4 regions of the Paenarthrobacter sp. CC6 genome follow, and region 1 is predicted to be linked to each of the others. Evidence: riboswitches for the same ligand, from Rfam matches in the RefSeq annotation. Region 1 holds a riboswitch; each other region holds the start of a gene.

Evidence for each region. A riboswitch is a leader RNA that binds a small molecule or an ion and turns the genes downstream of it on or off. The one in region 1 is predicted to bind cyclic di-AMP.
Region 2: linked by a shared signal. The riboswitch ahead of PV760_RS17810 (C40 family peptidase) and the one ahead of PV760_RS20985 (hypothetical protein) in region 1 are both predicted to bind cyclic di-AMP.
Region 3: linked by a shared signal. The riboswitch ahead of PV760_RS21190 (NlpC/P60 family protein) and the one ahead of PV760_RS20985 (hypothetical protein) in region 1 are both predicted to bind cyclic di-AMP.
Region 4: linked by a shared signal. The riboswitch ahead of PV760_RS13290 (M23 family metallopeptidase) and the one ahead of PV760_RS20985 (hypothetical protein) in region 1 are both predicted to bind cyclic di-AMP.

Annotation. Positions count from the first base shown of each region.
Region 1 is NZ_JARDAN010000034.1:23,802-26,915, forward strand. It holds gene PV760_RS20975 (ATP-dependent DNA ligase) at 1-858, opposite strand, end outside; gene PV760_RS20980 (hypothetical protein) at 905-1,135, shown strand; cyclic di-AMP (ydaO/yuaA leader) riboswitch at 1,264-1,414, shown strand; gene PV760_RS20985 (hypothetical protein) at 1,430-2,596, shown strand; gene PV760_RS20990 (PucR family transcriptional regulator) at 2,845-3,114, opposite strand, start outside.
Region 2 is NZ_JARDAN010000020.1:60,406-63,519, reverse strand. It holds gene PV760_RS17815 (M23 family metallopeptidase) at 1-828, shown strand, start outside; cyclic di-AMP (ydaO/yuaA leader) riboswitch at 974-1,135, shown strand; gene PV760_RS17810 (C40 family peptidase) at 1,197-1,871, shown strand; gene PV760_RS17805 (NlpC/P60 family protein) at 1,966-2,748, shown strand; gene PV760_RS17800 (HNH endonuclease) at 2,965-3,114, shown strand, end outside.
Region 3 is NZ_JARDAN010000036.1:5,673-8,786, forward strand. It holds gene PV760_RS21180 (NCS2 family permease) at 1-125, opposite strand, end outside; gene PV760_RS21185 (copper resistance CopC family protein) at 240-872, shown strand; cyclic di-AMP (ydaO/yuaA leader) riboswitch at 1,047-1,214, shown strand; gene PV760_RS21190 (NlpC/P60 family protein) at 1,218-2,009, shown strand; gene PV760_RS21195 (NAD(P)/FAD-dependent oxidoreductase) at 2,114-2,794, opposite strand.
Region 4 is NZ_JARDAN010000011.1:51,072-54,185, forward strand. It holds gene PV760_RS13285 (TrkH family potassium uptake protein) at 1-335, shown strand, start outside; gene PV760_RS13290 (M23 family metallopeptidase) at 373-1,191, opposite strand; cyclic di-AMP (ydaO/yuaA leader) riboswitch at 1,195-1,368, opposite strand; gene PV760_RS13295 (SURF1 family cytochrome oxidase biogenesis protein) at 1,798-2,655, opposite strand; gene resB (cytochrome c biogenesis protein ResB) at 2,645-3,114, opposite strand, start outside.

The sequences.
Region 1 (3,114 bases):
CCTGCTCTGCGCCCCGGGCATCCGTGACCCCCCGGGCGAATCGTCCTGCTTGGCCCACTCGCCCCACGGATGGTCGCCGAGCTCCACTTGATAGGGCTCAAGCTCCGCCACCAACGCCTCCCGCTTTGCCATGGGGAATGACGCCACGACGCCGACGTGATGAAGCCGGCCGGAGTCGTCGTAGAGCCCCAGGAGCATCGACCCCACAACTTTCGCGGTCTTGTGCCAACGGAACCCGGCCACCACGCAATCGGCTGTCCGCTCATGCTTCGTCTTGAACATCACCCGCTTGTTCGGCTGGTAGGTGCCGTCGAGCGGTTTCGACAGCACGCCGTCGAGGCCTGCTCCCTCAAGCTGCACGAACCATTCCTTGGCGCGCCCCAGGTCCGTCACCGCAGGCGTTACGTACACAGGAGGCCGGGCGTCGGCGAGGGCTTTCTCCAAGGCCGCGCGCCGCTCGGCGAAGGGCCGGCCGGTCAGATCCTCGTCGCCGAGGGCAAGCAGGTCGAACGCCACCAGGGACGCCGGCGTCTTCTCCGCAAGCATCCGAACCCGGCTGTCCGCGGGATGGATTCGCTGCTGCAGCACCTCGAACTCAAGCCTGTTGCCCTGGATCAGGATGATCTCGCCGTCCACAACGCACTTGTCCGGAAGGTTCTTCTTCAGCGCTTCCACCAGCTCCGGGAAGTAGCGGGTCATGGGCTTCTCGTTGCGGCTGCCCAGGACGATGTCGTCCCCGTCCTTGAAGACGATGGTCCGGAATCCGTCCCATTTGGGCTCGTAATGCCCAACGTCGGGGATGTTCGGGACGGACTTGGCGAGCATGGGCGAAACGGGCGGCATCACTGGTAGGTCCATAGCTCATGTCTACCGGCCAGTACGTGCCCAAGGCTAGTGTTGGCGGATGGACATCTTGGCCGTGTTGGCAGCAGTGCTCGGAGTTCCCGCGCTCATGGGCGCGCTTTGGTACTGGATTGCGCGGGAGAACAAGCGCGGCGTCCGGCGGGCCGCAGCAGGCGGCATGCTGGGGATCGCAGACGAAGTCTTCCGCCCTGCCACACATCAAGCCCACCAGGTCCGGAAAATCGAACACGAAATCCCCGCCCCCGCACCGGCCCCGAAGCCTAAGCGGTAGCACCCTCCCGCGGGGGCAGAACTACCGCCCGTTACATTAATGTGACTTTACTTTCCGCCTCCTGTACGGTCGTAGGGCGACCCGATCTCCGCTGGGCCGCTTCTGGATTGACGCCGGGCTCTGCCGCAATCCAGGATCCGCCAGACCCGCGGCAGAGACGGGGGACCCACAGTTTCCCGGGCTTGTTTTCTCCGCAAGCCCTTGGGGTGAAGCCGCCACGCGCGGCCGGACGGCCTCGTCCGAACCCGACAGCTAACCTCGCAGGCGTTGAGAGGCACAACCATGTCCCCAACCATGGATAACCCACGCCGCGCGCAACTCGAGCGCGAGCGCACCAAGCCAACCGGACGCCGTCGGGCCCAACCCAGCGGATCCCCGGAACCAGCCACGACGGCGATCCCCACCGTAACGGCACCCACTCCGGCATCACCCGCTACGGCTGCGCCCACCACGCGGGCTGCGGCCCGGGCCGCTGAGCGTGAGCGTGCGGCAAGGGCTGTGATCGCCCCTGCCGAGCCGAAGGCAGCCCCTGCGCTTCCGGAGCCGGCAACCGCAGGCCCGGAGCCGGCAACCGCAGCGATTCCGGTAGTCGAAGCCGCGCGGGCCGCAGCTCCGGCATCCACCACACCAGGGCCTCCCACGTCAGCCATTCCCGTGGTTGCCGCACGCAAGGCAGCCACCCGCGGGGAAGCCGGAGCCGAAGCGGCTGCCCCGGCCCCGGCGGCATCCCGCAAGACACCTCCGCCGGTGACGGCATCAACCCTCGGCACCACCTCCTCATTTGGCCGCGAACCCCAAGCTGTTCTGCGGAAAGCCGCGTCGGTGAAGCACATGAGCCAGCGCATGGCAGTGGTTGCCGGAGCACTGGGCCTGGTACTGACTGCGGGAACCGTCGGGCAGGCACTGGAGCTTCCGTTCTTCGGTCAGGAAAGTCCGGCCCAGGAAGCCAGCGGCGGCCAGAGTGGCGAGGACCGCCAACCGGGCTCGGCAGCCCCTGCGCCCCGGGCTTCCTACACCACAGCGTCCTCCCCGTCGTCGTCGGGTCAATCGTCATCCGAAGCAGGCCAACCGGCCACGGTACCGGAGGCACCTGCGGCGGTTTCGCCGTCGTCGGTTCCTTCACCGCACGTCTCACTGGCAGACCCCGTCTGGGTCCCTTCTGCGTCCGCCCCGGCAGTCGCAGCGCCGTCCCCCGTAGCCGGCACTCCGGCTCCGACCCAACCTGCGCCGGCGCCCGGCGACGTGCCCTCGGACACGATCACGACGCCGCCGGCAACACCGACGCCCACCACGACGCCGACGCCGACCACCACTCCCACGCCGACCCCGACGCCAACACCGACGGGAACGCAAACGGCAAAGCCCCGGCCCACCGGCAAGCCCACCGCAGGCACGTCGCCTCAGCCGCAGGCGTCCACCTTGGAATCGCTCCTTGACGCCGCACAGAAGGCACTGCAGTGAGCACGCGGTTGCCCCGCACCAACGTGCACGCCGGCTGGCACGGGCGGTACTGCAGCAGCAGCCGCACGGCAACGTTCCGGCACCGTTTGGGCCGCTGGAGTTGCCAGCGGCTGAGGCGCTCCTGACGCGTTCCCCCGTGAACGGCCAGGCAAGCGCATTGGCATCAGACAAGGCAGGTACCCGCGCGGGTACCTGCCTTATCTGTTTCTTACGCTGAGTCTTGCCGGTGCTTAGATCCGCGGTCCGGCTCAGATCCGCGGCCTGCCGGCCCAGCGCCGCGCCTTCAAGGCAGCATGCAATTCAAGCCGGATGGCACCGTTCAAGGGATCAGCACCGATGAGCTGGCGGATGCGTCCGAGCCTGTTGTAGATGCTGCTCCTGTGGAGGTGAAGTTTCGCCGCGACATCCTGCACGGCACTGTCGTTGTCGTAGAGAAGCTCCAGGACCGGCAGGAGCTCGCCGTTTTTGTCCTGGTCCTCAAGCGTCCGGAAATGCACCGAGCCGGTATCGTCCCAGCC
Region 2 (3,114 bases), on a different contig from region 1:
CAGAACGTCAGGGGCCGCCGCCGTGCGTCCGGCCCCGCTACTGAGCTGCGGCCAGCCCGCGTCGTAACGGAGATCCGGCCCCGCGACACCGAACGCCAGGTGCGCCGCCGTAAGAGCCCGTTGCGCCAGGTTGCCGACTTCGCCGCAGCAAGTGGCGTCGGGCAGAAGGCCGGAGTTGCGCTTGCCGCCACCGGACTTGCCCTGACTGTCGGCCTGCCGGCCACCAGCCCCGTCATGGCCACCTCGGAATCGGGACAGTCCGAATCTGCCCTGGCCGTTGGCGGCACTGTGGGAAGCCAGCCCGAGGTTTCCGCGGCAGCATCAGCCAAAATCGACTTCAGCCGCGCAGCTGTAGCCACCGCTGCGGACCCTGACGGAAAACTGAAGCAACTGCTCAGCGCCCAGTCGGCCGGCAGCATCCAGCGTGCTTCTTCCGTGGGCACCCTGGGCAGCCCCCTCGACACGCTCACCACCGCTTCCCCCTTCGGTTACCGCGTCAGCCCCCTCACGGGCGGCACCGGCGACTTCCACCGCGGCCAGGACTTCGTGGCCCAATGCGGAACTGCCGTGCATGCAGCTGCAGCAGGCAAAGTTACTTTTGCCGGGTGGCACGAGTACGGCGGAGGCAACCGCGTGGTTGTGGATCACGGCAACGGCCTGGAGACCACGTACAACCACCTGTCGTCCTTCAACGTCCAGGTGGGCCAGACGGTCAACCGCGGGGACACCGTAGCCCTGAGCGGCACCACAGGCGCCTCCACCGGCTGCCACCTCCACTTCGAAGTACAGGTCAACGGCGAGGTCGTTGACCCCATGGGCTGGCTCTAAGCCAGTTGATGGTGCTCTCTCGCATTGATGACAGGCCTCGTGACCTGAATGTGACATTCGCTTTCAATTGTTATAACCTTCAGAGCGCATCGGCTTTTTAGGGGGCCGGTGCACTTGAGTGGATTGCCTAGCTCTGCCACCACTCGAGGTCCGTTCGCAAAATCGTCTGGCAGGGGCGGGGGAACCACTTCTGGTCTTCGAATGAAGGCCTTGGGGTTAAGTCGCAAAGTTTCCCAGTGAAGCAGCGCGGCCGGATGACTCCCATCCGAATCCGACAGCTCACCTCGCAGGCATTGGGAGAGGCTACCTACGTGTCATCACGCACTACCCCTGCGCGCCATCGCGCTGAATCGGTTCGTTCGAACCCGTTGAACACTCTTTCGAAGGCTGTTTCCTCGAACGCCGGTACCGTTGGCCGCCAGGCCGCCGTGCTGGCAGCAGCCTCAGGCCTCGTCCTTACTGTCGGGTTGCCGGCTCACGCCGCTGACACCGACGTCTCCACCTCGGAAGTCTCCAGCACCCAGCAGCTGGCTGCCACCGCAGTGGTCACTGCAGAGCCAACAGCCACCGTCTCCTTCGAGAGCCCCGTCGTGGCCACCAAGGAAGCCCCCAAGGTTGTCCAGCGTGCGGCCCTGGTCACAGAGCGCACGGCGGATGAAGCCACTGCAGTCACTGCCCAGTCCTCCGAAGCCAAGGAGTCCGCCTCCAGCGCGGCAGCATCCGGGCTCGCAGCGATTGCCTACACAGGAATCGGCTCGCCTTACGTATGGGGCGGCACTACTCCGAGCGGCTGGGACTGCTCCGGCTTCACCCAGTGGGTCTACGCCCAGGCCGGCATCAGCATCCCCCGCGTCAACGCCTGGACGGCCATGAAGCCCACCAGCGCACCCCAGCCCGGTGACCTGGTCATGCAGAACGGCGGTGCGCACGTAGGCATCTACGTCGGCAACGGCATGATGATCAGTGCTTTGAACCCGGGCCAGGGAACCCTGCTGCACTCCGTGGCCTCCACCGGCACATCTTCGTTCTTCACCCTCCGCTAGAAACAACCCGATTCGGGGCCGGCTGACGTACCCCTGCCAGCTGACCCACTACCCACAGGTACCCCAACTGCCTGCGGATACGAAAGAGAAAACAATGACCAGTGCACACAAAGTTGCACGGCACCGCGCTGAGGCCCCCAAGACCAGCTCGCTTGCCGTCATCGCAAAGGCCGTCACCGTCAACGCCGGTGGCGTCGGCCGCCAGGCAGCAGTCATCGCCGCAGCTTCAGGCTTGGTGCTGACCAGCGGTATCGCTGCCAATGCTGCTGAGACGAATGTCGACCGCGAATCGACGTCGACCTCCGCCCTCGATGTCCAGTCTGTTGCCCAGGCCACCATCGCTGCGGACTCCACGGTTGCCATCTCTTACGAGCGTCCCGTGGTCACCACCGTGGAAGCTCCGGCTCCCGTGGTTGAAGAGACCCCGGCAAAGGTTGAGGCCAAGGCATCGACCAAGTCCACCGCCACCGCGGCTCCGGCCACGAACGCCTCAGTGGCCGTCAGCACTGCCACCCCTGCACCGGCTGCTCCGGCTGCGTCCAGCGGACTCGGCGCGGCAATTGCTGCCGCCGCGTACGCCCAGCTCGGTGTCACGCAGGACTGCACCATGCTGGTCACCAACTCCCTGGCAGCAGTGGGAATCCACTTCCACGACTGGCCCGCCGGTTACCTTTCGCTGGGCCGCACCGTGAGTGCAGCAGAAGCGCAGCCCGGGGACCTCGCCTACTACGCCAACGGCGGTTTGGCCGGACAGGCACACATTGCTGTGTACGTCGGCAACGGCATGGCAGTCCACGGTGGATGGAACGGATCCACCACGGCACTGTTCAGCGTCAACGTCGGCTCCGGCCCGGTCTTCATCCGCGTCAACGGCTGACAATCAGCTCCCGGAACACCCCGCAGGCAGATGCCTGCGGGGTGTTTTGCTTTAATCACGCGTGAACTTTTGCCGACACTGTGAGCGAAACGACAAATAAATTCGTTGATACGGCATATAAGTGCTTACCCTTGTGTTGTCGATCCACAGCCCGTACATGCAGAGGGCAGCCGGCCCTCGTGCCCCTGACGGGTGCGGCCGTGAAGAGGTACGTGCATGCGCACACTCGTTCTGAATGCTGGATATGAACCGCTGGCGGTAATAACATTCCGCCGGGCGCTGGTCCTTGTGCTCACTGGGAAAGCAAGCGTAGTGGCCGAAGGCGACGAGCCTGTCGTCGGGCCACAGGAGATTCTCGGACGCCCC
Region 3 (3,114 bases), on a different contig from region 1:
TTCAGCACAACGATGTAGCTCATGGCGAAGAATGTCGCGAAGCCGCCACGGATTTCCCTTGAGTACGTGGAGCCACGTTCGGAAATCTTGAAATAGCGGTCCACTGCAGAACCTTGTTTAAGCATGAAGGTCTCCGGGTATTGGGGGGAGTGTGCTCTCAAATCCTATGCCGTTGAATGTGGGAGCTTCGGACCATTCCCCTAGTCTGTAAGGAAGCCAACACTAGGAGAAACCGCCCCATGCGTACCATCCGCCCGCTTCTGGCCGCCGTCGTCGCCGCCCTTGCCTTCGCGTCTGCCCTGCTGTTTTCCGCGGCTCCGGCGTCCGCGCACGACGTCGCGGAATCCACAGCGCCGGCGAACGGTGCAACCGTGGCTGAAGTGCCGGCGTCGGTCTCCATTACGTTCAACAACCGGCCTCTGGCCATCGGATCGGGCGTCTCCGTAACCTCCGGCGGCGAGAACTGGGCAGACGGGCCGGTCGAGATCATCGACAGCCAGGCCGTGCAGAAGCTCCGGGCCGGCGCGCCGGCGGGGGAGTACACGGTGGTGTGGCGCGTTGTCAGCTCCGATTCGCACCCCATCGAGGGCACCTTCAAGTTCACGGCCACAGCGGGAAGCACGACGGCGGCAAGCGGCTCGGCCGCCCCCTCGGCGTCCGCTTCGGCCACCTCGGGAACGGTGCCGTCCGCGGGTACGGCGCCTCCGGGAACAGCCAGCAGTTCGCCCGCCGCAGATGCGTCCCAGCCGTTCCCCTGGAGCATTGTTGTCATTGCGGTTGTTGCGGTTGCGCTCGTGATCTTCCTTGCCGTTACAGCCCGCAGGAAACTTGCCGGCTCGGATGACGAAAACCGCCCGGAAGCCGCGGAATAGCGGGCTTTTCTACGTAGCTGCGAATATCTCGGTTCGGTTACCGCGACACGCCAAAGCCGCAGTCCTCGTTACTTAAATGTGACTTCGACGGGATCATCGCGTACGGTAGTACCTGTGCCTGTTCCACGTAGCGGGCACTTCCGGCCTGATTGCCTAGCTCTGCCGCAGTCCGGAATCCGTTCGCAGACAAACCTACGGCAGAGACGGGGAACCCATTTTGGGCCGCTTTCGAGCGTGCCTTGGGGTGAAGTCACGAAGCTTCCGCTGAACAGCGGGGGATAGTGGCCGGGTGACTCCCATCCGAATCCGACAGCTAACCTCGCAGGCATCGGGAGAGGCTCTTTCATGTCTTCACGCATTCTTCGCGGCCGTCGTAAGGCGGACAGCGTACGTCCTAATCCGTTCATCTCCATCTCCAAGGCAGTTGCCAGCAACGCTTCCGGCGCTGGCCGCCAGGCAGCTGTTATCGCAGCAGCTTCCGGACTCGTTCTGACCGGCTCTGTCGCTGCACACGCTGCAGAGGCTCCGGTCCAGCGCGATGCCAGCCCCGCCACGGTCGCCGAGACCGCTTCCGAGGCCCCCACCAAGGTTGTTACCGCTCTTTCTACGGCTACCGTCAACTTCGAGCGTCCGGCTGTTGCTTCCGTTGCAGCTCCGGTCATCGAAAAGCCGGCTCCTGTAGTTGAAGCCCCCGCTGCCAAGCCGGCTGCCGTTACCGCTGCCGCAGCTGCGGCTCCCGTAGCTGCCCAGGCTGCAGTTGCAGCTCCGGCCGCTGTTGCACCTGCTGCTGCTCCTGTAGCTGCTGCTCCCGCTGCCGGTGGCGTCAACGCTGCCATGGTTGCCTCGGCTTACGCCCAGATCGGCATCATGCAGGACTGCACCGCCATGGTTGAGCGGGCCCTCGGTTCCGCCGGCATTCCGGTTGGCGACCTCGCTCCCATGCAGTTCATGAACTACGGCAAGGTTGTCAGCGACCCGCAGCCGGGCGACATGATCGTCCAGTCCGGCCACGTCGCCATCTACATCGGCAACGGCCAGGCAATCAGCGGTGGCATCAACGGCAACCAGACGGGCATCCACCCGATCAGCTGGTTGACCGCTACTGGTCCCATCACGTACGTACGCGCTGGCGCATAAGCCTCACGCTTCAACGCAGAGGCCGGTGTCTCCGAAGCTCATCTTCGAGGACACCGGCCTTTGGCGTTTAAAATTCGTGTTGCGGCTGCCGTGAATGATGCCGGCTAGGCGATGGCGATGCCCGGGCCGCCCGGGAGCGCCACTTTGGTGGAGATTGCCTGGCCCACTGCCTTGGCTTGCCGCAGGACTTCCTTGGGGCTGGGCGTAATGAGCTCGCCCACGCCCACCAGGTGCATCCCCACTGCCCGCATCGCGGAGACCAGGTTCTGCCCGACGGCGATTCCAAGTTCGGCCAGCATGCGGCGCAGCTGGCTCTGGGCGCAGCGTGTGACCACAATATGGTCTGCCAGGAGAATCCCGTTGGCGGTGTGGACTGCCCACTGGCGCGGGGCGGATTCGAGGGGGCCAGAGGCATGGAGACCGCTCCGGGTCATGCTTGCGGCGAGCCCGTACCCGATGTGCTGGGTTGGGTCCGCGCCCAGGAAATCCAGGCGGACGGCCCTGGTGGTGCTGCGTACGTCCAGATGGTGGCTGGCCGCGTAATTGCGTAAGTGGCGGAGGATTTCGTTGCGTTCCTGGATGGACGCGGGATCGGTGACCTCGCAGCGTTGAAGCATGCCTGTGTGGACCGCCGGGCCGGTGGCTGACAGGGCACCGAAACCATCCACCACTATGGAGCCCACGCCGTAGCGGCTGAGTTCACTGGCAACTGCCAGGCCGGACAAGCCGGTTCCTATGACCACGGTGGTTGTGCGTTCCGTGCCGGAATCAGGCGCGTGTGACACTGCTTGGTTCCTCCTTGACGTGTGTGCCTTGCGGCATCGCGTGGGATCGCGTCCGAGTTCCCCAAGCGGCCGCAAATAAATGGCCGGAGTGTGCTGTAGGACACGTTCGCCGGCCATTCGGTGACTCGAACACTACCGAACTTTTTCGCGCATGGATAGCCTTCCCTGACAGCGTGTTCCGTGTGTTCATCAGCAGCACAAAAACGGGGTCCGGAAACCGAGCCCCGACCGTTATACACATACAGCCGAGCCACCTTGATTCGGCCCTGCCGACCGAGAATAGTGGGCATTGGACAGGGAAATTCCGGATTTCCCTGCCC
Region 4 (3,114 bases), on a different contig from region 1:
TGAAGGTCTATGGCCGCACCATTCCCCAGGGCACCATGCGGGTGGCGATCTCCGTGATCGTCGCAGGAGCCACCCTTGTGTCCGTCGCCGCCTTTCTGCTCCTGCAGATCAGCGGGGCCTCCCTTGACCGGGTACTGTTCGAAACCATCTCGGCCTTTGGCACCGTGGGACTGAGCACCAACCTCAGTGCCGAGCTGCCGCCAATCGGGGTGTACGTCTTATCGGCTCTGATGTTCGCCGGGCGCGTCGGCACCGTCACCCTGGCCGCTGCACTGGCCCTGCGCCAACGCAGCCAGCTGTACCACTACCCCGAAGAGCGACCGATCATTGGCTGACCCCGCCCCTGGAGGGTGGGAGGTGCCCCCATCCGGGTCAGATCCAGCCTTGCGGATTTACCGTCTGACCGTTCAGGAGTACTTCGAAGTGCAGGTGGCAGCCGGTAGAGGCTCCGGTGGTCCCGGCCGCGGCAAGCCGCTGGCCGGCGGTCACGGTCGCCCCGACAGAGGTTTCGATGGACGCCAAGTGGTTATAAGTACTCTTCAGGCCGTTACCGTGGTCCACCACAATCCTGTTTCCGCCTCCATAAGCGGACCAACCGGCCTCCACGACCGTTCCAGCGCCCGCGGCGAATACTGCGGTCTGACACGCTGCCACGAGGTCAAGACCGGTGTGGAGCTCCCCGGAGCCGCTGATCGGGCTGGAGCGGATACCGAACGGCGAAGTGACCGACATGCTGGCCAGCGGCGCGCCGAGCCGGGCAGAGGAAGCAGCGGGTGCGGCAGCGACAGCCTTCGGTGCTGCCGTGCCCGCGGCGGCAACCTGGGCCTTGGCCGGTGCGGGAACCGGCGCCTGCTCGGTGGTGACAGCCGGCCGTTCATAGCTGATGGATGCCCCGGCCGAGGCCTGAACCGGTGCACTGGAGGCTTGTGCCGTTGAGGCTTGCACGGCGGGACCGGTGGCTGTTCCGGTGGGGGCTGGGCCGGCGTGGGCTGCGGTGAGTGAGGCCGTCAGGATCGCGGCGACGCTCAGCGTGGCGGCAGCGGTGACCTGTTTGCGCCGACTCCCGCCTGGCCCGGCGGCCGGCACACCCCGGTGCTGCGGCGTAGTCGGGGATGTCGTCGGGGCAGACGCGCGGGGGAAGGGACCCGAGGTTGGTTTTCGGCGCCGGCCATGGGGGGATGAGGAAGTCAAAGGGGATCCTTTCGTTCGCCTGCGAAGTTAGCTGTCGGGTTCGAGCCAAGGAAAATGCCCGGCCGCTGACCCGGTGGCCATCTGACCACCGGCGTCGCGGCTCCACCCCAAGGCAGGCTGGCTGCCGATTGTGGGTCCTCCACCCCCGCCGTGAAAAGGGATAGTCGTTTGATGCCGCCGGCGGGGCTGAGCGTACGGCATCAAGGGTTTTAGTACAGAAAAACCTGAACTAATAGTAGCCACAAAGCGTCATCGTTACAATTTCGTGACACGGCGCTGGGCGGCACCGGGGCTTGAACCCGGCGGGGTGCTGCTTCCGGCGGTCCGGACCACAGCAACATCTGGGCATGTCGTCAGATGTGCAGCCAATGGTGTCAACGAACCCCACCTCGGGATGGTTCCGGTACCGGGGCATGCCACCACGGAGCCCTTGTGATTGAGGTCCCGGTGCCGCGGAGCACGTCGGGGCCAGCTGAAGGATCCTGGTGTTCTCTTACGAGTACGCGGTTCGTTTCTGCGGAGGAGGGTAGAACCGGACACCCACGCCCAGGGGCCTGTCGGTGTGACAGCCTGGATGCCACTGTCGACCGGCCCAGGGCGGGGGGCTTAGAGCCCCATGGAGTCCAGAAGGGCGTCTTCTTCTTCGGAGCCGGAGCGCTTGGGCCGGGAGGGAACCCGGGGCTGCTGAACGGCTTCAGCCGGGTCCGCCGTGTTCTCCGGCATGTCGGATTCCTCGCGCCCGATCCGGGCCTGTTGCCGAGCCATGTATCCGAAGCCGACGAACGCCAGAACTCCAAAGGTGATCCACTGCAGGGCATAGGACAGGTTCGAGCCTTCCTTGACGGCGGGTGCGGCGAGTGGCTGGGGGGCCACGGACGGTGGTGGAGACTCCGAGGCCATCACCCCGTAGCTGCCCGTCATGAGCGGGTAATCCAGTTGCCTCCCGTAATGGGACAGGTCGATGCTGGCCAGCTGGCCCTCGGGCGCGTCACGGCCGAGATCAGGTTCGGACGGCTTGATCCGGATGACCGCTGCAACCTCACCGGTCGGCGGGCCGGGCACCGCGTCGGGGTATCCGGGCCGGTCATTGCCTATCGGCAGCCATCCTCTGTTGATCGCGATCGTCTCACCGGAGCTCAACCGGAACGGGACCAGAACCTCGTATCCGGCGGCGGAATTGTTGGGCCGGTTCCTGACGATTCTCTGGTCCTGCGCAAGGTACCAGCCCGTCACCGATACAGTCGTCCACTTCGCCTCAGGGTCGGCAACGGCGAAGTATGTACTGGCGTCCTTGAACGGCACGGGGGGTTTGTCATAGTTCTCCTGGACCCTGCGGATCTCTGTCACGGCCTGATTCCGACGATCCATCTGCCAGTTCCCGAGTCCAATGCACGCGGCGGCGAACAGTGCTGCCATCATCAGGAAACCGGCCCAACGCCAGGACAGCAGGAACCTATACGCCACCGGGGTCCTCCTGGAGCTGCCACTGCCCGACCAGCAGTGCGCGGATGGCCGCCGCTTCGGCGGCCAGGCGGTGGTCCTCGCCGCGGGCCAGCAGACCGTATTCGACCATGGTTCGTCCGTCCTCGTGGGTGCCGGCGCGGACCCAGACCCTGCGGCGGTTCACGTACAGCGAGGCCAGCAGGCCAGCGACGGCCATCAACGAGAAGATCAGAACGCCAGTCTGTCCGGGGGTGCTGCGGATGTCCACGCCAATGTAGCGTTTGAGGCCATCGAAGCTGATGCTTCCCTTGCCCTCGGGCAGCGTGTATGTGCCACCGGGAGCCAGTGTGATGCCCTTGGCAGGCAGTTCCCGGCCGTTGAGCTGGGTCAATCCCTTCACATCCAGGTTGTAGACATTCTGCGGCGCGCCGGTGTCCAGGCCCAGATCCCCATAGTAGGAGTTCAGGTTCAGTTGGGGGT